Sinorhizobium fredii NGR234: one gene and its partner. The protein of the gene in region 1 interacts with the protein of each later gene in a pairwise test. Links are inferred from orthologs where the notes say so. Each region holds a gene or a part of one and is shown in the gene's direction. Other genes may lie near its edges.

The links.
Region 2: the proteins of gyrB (region 1) and gyrA interact in binary tests that used the Escherichia coli proteins (3 or more experiments, as listed by UniProt). The link is inferred for Sinorhizobium fredii NGR234 from one-to-one orthologs.

What each region holds. Positions count from the first base shown.
Region 1 is NC_012587.1:3,546,733-3,550,135, forward strand. Bases 158-3,242 are described here. They hold gyrB (DNA topoisomerase (ATP-hydrolyzing) subunit B), read left to right. Parts: upstream 158-524; coding sequence 525-2,960; downstream 2,961-3,242. Other genes in these bases: NGR_RS27915 (helix-turn-helix domain-containing protein), read left to right, coding at 158-389; NGR_RS27925 (nitroreductase family protein), read right to left, coding at 3,070-3,242. In the rest of the region: NGR_RS27910 (Smr/MutS family protein), read left to right, coding at 1-15; more of NGR_RS27915, read left to right, coding at 12-157; more of NGR_RS27925, read right to left, coding at 3,243-3,403. UniProt on the Escherichia coli protein: DNA gyrase negatively supercoils closed circular double-stranded DNA in an ATP-dependent manner to maintain chromosomes in an underwound state.
Region 2 is NC_012587.1:1,607,922-1,611,547, forward strand. The notes cover bases 314-3,621. They hold gyrA (DNA gyrase subunit A), read left to right. Parts: upstream 314-637; coding sequence 638-3,421; downstream 3,422-3,621. Other genes in these bases: NGR_RS19050 (MarC family protein), read right to left, coding at 314-337; NGR_RS19060 (lytic transglycosylase domain-containing protein), read right to left, coding at 3,510-3,621. Also shown: more of NGR_RS19050, read right to left, coding at 1-313; more of NGR_RS19060, read right to left, coding at 3,622-3,626. UniProt on the Escherichia coli protein: A type II topoisomerase that negatively supercoils closed circular double-stranded (ds) DNA in an ATP-dependent manner to maintain chromosomes in an underwound state.

The sequences.
Region 1 (3,403 bases):
GGGCGTACACCATGACGCCTTTCGGCGAGGCCATGCGCGAGCTGCGCCGCCGCAAGGGCGTCTCGCAAAAGGAGATGGCGGCGGCGATCGGCGTGTCGCCGGCCTATCTTTCGGCCCTCGAGCACGGCAAGCGCGGCGCGCCGAGCTTCGATTTCCTGCAGCGCGTCGCCGGCTATTTCAATGTGATCTGGGACGAGGCCGACGAACTCTTCCGCGTCGCGCGGCTTTCCGACCCGCGCGTGGTGCTCGACACTTCGGGACTGCCGCCTGGCCATACGGCCTTTGCCAACCGTTTGAGCGAGCGGATTCGCGACCTTTCGCGCGAAGCGATCGAGGCCTTGGAAGATATTTTGGAAAAAGCCACATTTCCTGATAATGACAGGGGATGAAGCCTCGCCCCGGCCATGCATCCGCCGCCTGGGATTTGGAACCCGTGGACAAATTTTCTATAGTCCGCGAGGCGTCCGCGCTGTGATTCGCAACGAATCGCCGCGTTCGTAGAACCTGGAAAGACCTGAACCCGAATGACCGATATCTCTGAGACCGAAGCCGGCGCGATCGCCGAATATGGTGCCGATTCCATCAAGGTGCTGAAGGGCCTCGACGCCGTACGCAAGCGGCCGGGCATGTATATCGGCGATACCGATGACGGTTCCGGTCTGCACCACATGGTCTATGAGGTGGTCGACAATGCGATCGACGAGGCGTTGGCCGGCCATGCCGACATCGTCACCGTCACGCTCAATCCCGACGGTTCTTGCACCGTGACGGACAATGGCCGCGGCATTCCGACGGATATCCACCGGGAGGAAGGCGTCTCGGCGGCCGAGGTCATCATGACGCAGCTCCATGCCGGCGGCAAATTCGACCAGAATTCGTACAAGGTTTCCGGCGGCCTGCACGGCGTCGGCGTCTCGGTCGTCAATGCGCTTTCCGTGTCGCTGAAGCTCAAGATCCGCCGCGCTGGGAAGGTTCACGAAATGAGCTTCACCCATGGCGTCGCCGATGGGCCGCTGACGGTCACCGGGGACGCCGGCAGCGAGACCGGCACCGAGGTCACCTTCCTGCCCAGCGAGCAGACCTTCTCGAAGACCGAATTCGACTTTGCGACGCTCGAGCATCGCCTTCGCGAACTCGCCTTCCTGAATTCCGGTGTCCGCATCGTCTTGACCGACAAGCGCCATTCGGACATCCGCCGCGACGAGATGATGTATGACGGCGGGCTCGAGGCCTTCGTCGCCTATCTCGACCGGGCAAAGAAGCCGCTGGTTCACAAGCCGGTGTCGATCCGCGGCGAAAAGGACGGCATCACCGTCGAGGTGGCGATGTGGTGGAACGATAGCTACCACGAGAACGTGCTCTGCTTCACCAACAACATTCCGCAGCGCGACGGCGGCACCCATATGGCCGGTTTCCGCGGCGCGCTGACCCGACAGATTACCTCCTATGCCGACACCTCCGGCATCACCAAGAAGGAAAAGGTGTCGCTGACCGGCGACGATTGCCGCGAGGGGCTGACGGCGGTTCTGTCGGTCAAGGTGCCGGATCCGAAGTTCTCGTCGCAGACCAAGGACAAGCTCGTCTCCTCCGAAGTTCGGCCGGTGGTCGAAAGCCTCGTCAACGAGGCGCTCAACGTCTGGCTCGAGGAAAATCCGTCCGACGCGAAAATCCTCGTCGGCAAGGTCGTCGAAGCGGCTGCGGCACGCGAAGCGGCCCGCAAGGCCCGCGAACTGACGCGCCGCAAGGGCGCCCTCGACATCTCGTCGCTGCCGGGCAAGCTCGCCGACTGCTCGGAGCGCGATCCGGCCAAGTCGGAAGTCTTCCTGGTGGAGGGCGATTCGGCAGGCGGTTCCGCCAAGCAGGGCCGTTCGCGCGAAAACCAGGCGATCCTGCCGCTGCGCGGCAAGATCCTCAACGTCGAACGCGCCCGCTTCGACAAGATGCTGTCGAGCCAGGAAATCGGCACGCTGATCACCGCGCTCGGCACCTCGATCGGCAAGGACGAGTTCAACGCCGACAAGCTGCGCTACCACAAGATCATCATCATGACGGACGCCGACGTCGACGGCGCCCACATCCGCACTCTGCTGCTGACCTTCTTCTTCCGGCAGATGCCGGAGCTGATCGAGCGCGGCCACCTCTATATCGCCCAGCCGCCGCTCTACAAGGTGACGCGCGGCAAGTCCGCCCAGTACCTGAAGGACGAAAAGGCGCTCGAGGACTATCTGATCACCATGGGCCTCGAGGAGGCCTCGCTGACCCTCGGCTCCGGCGAAGTCAGGGCCGGGCAGGATTTCCGCGAGGTCATCAACGACGCCCTGCGGCTGCGGTCGCTGATGGACGGGCTACATTCGCGTTACAACCGGGCGATCGTCGAGCAGGCGGCAATTGCCGGCGCGCTCAATACCGAGCTCAACAGCCACCAGGACGACTACCAGAAGGTCGCCGCCGAAGTGGCCCGCCGGCTCGACGTCATTGCCGAGGAAACCGAAAGGGGCTGGGTCGGATCGGTGACAGCCGAGGGCGGCCTGAAGCTCGAGCGCATGGTGCGCGGCGTCAAGGAAGTGGCAGTGCTCGACATGGCGCTGATCGGCTCCTCCGACGCCCGCCACATCGACCAACTCACGGCGAAGCTCAAGGAAGTCTATGCGGCGCCGCCTGTTCTGCGCCGCCGCGACGGCACGCACGAAATCAGCGGACCGCGTGCGCTCCTGGACGCGATCTTTGCCGCCGGCCGCAAGGGCCTGACGATGCAGCGCTACAAGGGTCTCGGCGAAATGAACGCCGAGCAATTGTGGGAAACGACGCTCGATCCGAACGTCCGCTCGCTCTTGCAGGTCAAGGTTTCCGACGCCACCGATGCGGACGGCCTGTTCTCGCGCCTGATGGGCGACGAGGTCGAGCCGCGCCGCGACTTCATCCAGGAAAACGCTCTGAGCGTCGCCAACCTCGATATCTGACGGACCGATCGGGTTCGGAGGAAGCACTCGGCGGTGTCGTAAATAAAAGCGTGGGGCTGTCTCGGCCTCACGCTTTTCATTTTTTGCAGCCGGTTTGTCTGTTCACGCCTCAATCGGCCCGGAATCGACCCTCGAAGACGAATTCGCTGATCGGTTTGCGCTGGCTCGGCTTTTCCCGCTCGCGCAAATCCTCCGGAAGCGTGGACGGGTCGGCGATCCTGCCGATCGCCACTGCCGCCTCGACCCGGTGGTGCTCCGGTACGCCGAGGACGCGCATCGCCTTGTCGCGGTCGATTCCAGCCATGGCGTGGGCGTGCCATCCGGCAAGCTGTGTCTGCAGCGCCAGCGCAAACCAGGCGGCACCCGTGTCGAAGGCGTGCGTATAGGCGGGCCTCACTTCCCCGGTCGATGTGACCCGGTGCGTCTTCGACAGAACGATGACG
Region 2 (3,626 bases), 1.9 Mb from region 1 along the record:
GAATGTGGTCCTTCGTTACCGCCGTTTCGCCGGTTTTTTCCTTTCGCTCCTGGCGCCGCTCGAAGATCATCTCGAAGGAGATCCAGAAGAGAAGCAGGCCGCCGGCGATGCGGAAGGCGCCGATCGAGATGCCCAGCAGTCCGAGAATGCCGTCGCCGAAGAGGGCAAAAGCAGCGAGAATGAAGAAGGCGATCAACGAGCCGCGCGTGGCAACCTGGAAGCGCTCCTGCCGGTTCAATCCGACCGTGAGGCTCAGGAAGATTGGCGCGAGACCCGGCGGATCGAGTGTGACGAGCAGCGTCGTCAGCGCATTGACCAACAGATCGACATTGAACATCCGTTCCCCCTCCGGATCCTCCAGGGCAGTTCCCTGGTCGCGCTGCATTCTTAGGTAACCCATGCGCGCTTGGGAAGGGCCGACTAGTCAATCGCCGCGCGATAGCATACACCGGGCGCGGGCGGGCACGCCGGATGTGTTCGATGTTTGCGCAAAAGCCTTTCCGATTTATGGGTGCGTGCCCTAGAAAAGCCCGTTACACCGGCAAAAGGCTGTTCAAAACCATTGGCCAAAATTGGCGCTCGAAGCGGCATTCGGCTATAAGAACTGACTGATTCTGAACAAAGATCGTGATCGACATTGACTGAGCAAAGCACTCCCGGCGGCGGAAAGACTCCGCCAGGCATCGAGCCGATTTCCATCATCGAGGAAATGCAGCGGTCCTATCTCGATTACGCCATGAGCGTCATCGTTTCCCGCGCGCTTCCCGATGTACGCGACGGCTTGAAACCCGTTCACCGCCGCATCCTCTACGGGATGAGCGAACTCGGCATCGATTGGAATAAGAAATACGTCAAATGCGCCCGTGTTACCGGTGACGTGATGGGTAAATACCATCCGCACGGCAACATGGCGATCTACGATGCGCTGGCGCGCATGGCGCAGGATTGGTCGCTCAGATTGCCGCTGATCGACGGCCAGGGCAATTTCGGCTCCGTCGACGGCGATCCGCCGGCGGCCGAGCGCTATACCGAGTGCCGGCTTCAGAAGGCGGCCCATTCGCTGCTCGACGACCTCGACAAGGAAACGGTCGATTTCCGCGACAACTACGACGGCACGCTGCAGGAGCCGGTCGTCGTTCCGGCGAAGTTCCCGAACCTGCTCGTCAACGGCGCGGGCGGCATTGCCGTCGGCATGGCGACCAACATCCCGCCCCACAATCTGAGCGAAGTCATCAATGGCTGCATCGCGCTGATCGACGATCCGGCGATCGAATTGCCGGAGCTGATGCAGATCGTTCCGGGCCCCGACTTCCCGACTGGCGCGCTGATCCTCGGTCGCGCCGGCATTCGCCAGGCCTATGAGACGGGCAGGGGCTCCGTGATCATGCGCGGCCGCGCCCATATCGAGCCGATGCGCGGCGACCGCGAGCAGATCATCATCACCGAGATTCCCTATCAGGTGAACAAGGCGACGATGATCGAGAAGATGGCCGAACTGGTGCGCGACAAGCGCATCGAGGGCATCTCGGACCTGCGCGATGAGTCCGACCGGCAGGGCTATCGCGTCGTCATCGAGCTGAAGCGCGATGCCAATGCCGAGGTCATCCTCAACCAGCTCTATCGCTATACGCCGCTGCAGACCTCCTTCGGCTGCAACATGGTGGCGCTGAACGGCGGCAAGCCCGAGCAGCTGACGCTGCTCGACATGCTGCGTGCTTTCGTCGCCTTCCGCGAGGAAGTCGTTAGCCGGAGAACCAAATACCTGCTGCGCAAGGCACGCGAGCGGGCCCACGTCCTGGTCGGCCTTGCCATTGCCGTCGCCAATATCGACGAGGTGATCAAGCTCATCCGCCATGCGCCCGATCCGCAGACTGCCCGCGAGCAATTGATGGAGCGTCGCTGGCCGGCCCATGACGTCGATGCGCTGATCCGGCTGATCGACGATCCGCGCCACCGAATCAACGACGACGGCACCTACAACCTCTCGGAAGAGCAGGCACGCGCCATTCTCGACCTGCGCCTGCAGCGCCTGACCGCGCTCGGCCGCGATGAAATCGGCGACGAACTCAACAAGATCGGCGAGGAGATCCGCGACTATCTGGAAATCCTTTCCTCGCGGCTGCGCATCATGCAGATCGTCAAGGACGAGCTCGCAGCCGTCCGCGACGAGTTCGGCACGCCGCGCCGCACCGAGATCGCCGAGGGCGGTCCGGACATGGACGACGAGGACCTGATCGCCCAGGAAGACATGGTCGTCACCGTGTCGCACCTCGGCTATATCAAGCGCGTACCGTTGACCACCTACCGGGCCCAGCGGCGCGGCGGCAAGGGCCGTTCCGGCATGTCGACGCGGGACGAGGATTTCGTTACCCGGCTATTCGTCGCCAACACCCATACGCCGGTTCTGTTCTTCTCCTCGCGCGGCATCGTCTACAAGGAAAAGGTCTGGCGGTTGCCGATCGGCACGCCGCAGTCGCGCGGCAAGGCGCTGATCAACATGCTGCCGCTCGAACACGGCGAACGCATCACGACGATCATGCCGCTGCCCGAGGACGAAGCGACCTGGGAAAACCTGGATGTGATGTTCTCGACGACGCGCGGCACGGTGCGCCGCAACAAGCTTTCCGACTTCGTCCAGGTCAACCGCAATGGCAAGATCGCGATGAAGCTCGAGGAGGAGGGCGACGAGATCCTCTCGGTCGAGACCTGCACGGAGTTCGACGACGTGGTGCTGACGACGGCGGTCGGCCAGTGCATTCGCTTCCCGGTTTCCGACGTGCGCGTCTTTGCGGGCCGCAATTCGATCGGCGTGCGCGGCATTTCGCTCGGCGATGGCGACCGGATCATCTCCATGGCGATCCTCGCTCACATCGAAGCAGAACCGTGGGAGCGCGCTGCCTATCTGAAACGGTCGGCGGCCGAACGCCGCGCCACAACCGGCGAGGATGAAGAGATCGTGCTTGTCGGCGAGGAAGTCGCCAATGGTGGCGAGCTCTCCAACGAGCGCTACGAGGAATTGAAGGCGCGTGAGCAATTCGTGCTGACGCTCTCCGAAAGGGGCTTCGGCAAGCGCTCCTCCTCCTACGACTTCCGGACCTCCGGCCGTGGCGGCAAGGGCATTCGTGCCACGGACACGTCGAAGACCGCAGAAATCGGCGAGCTCGTCGCAGCCTTCCCGGTCGAGCACAACGACCAGATCATGCTGGTTTCCGATGGTGGCCAGCTCATCCGCGTACCGGTCGACGGCATTCGCCTGGCGAGCCGCGCTACCAAGGGGGTCACGATCTTCTCGACCGCCAAGGACGAAAAGGTCGTCTCGGTGGAACGGATCAGCGAACCGGACGGCGAGGACGAGATCGAGGAGATCGTCACGGCCGGCGAGGCCATCGCGGCCGAGCCGCCAGCCGACGCCGAGGAGTGAGCGCGGTAACAGCAACAAGAAGCCCGCCGGATCGGCGGGCTTTTTCGTGAGCGCAAAAGTCAAGACCGGATGGCGCCGCTGTGGCAGGTCAGTTCTTGAAGACGATGCAGGCGCCGCCGCTGCGGCGAATGGTGGCGCACAGCTTGTCCGCCTCCGTGCGGGTCTGGCGGCCGATTCGCGCGGCATAGCGTATTCTGCCGCCGAA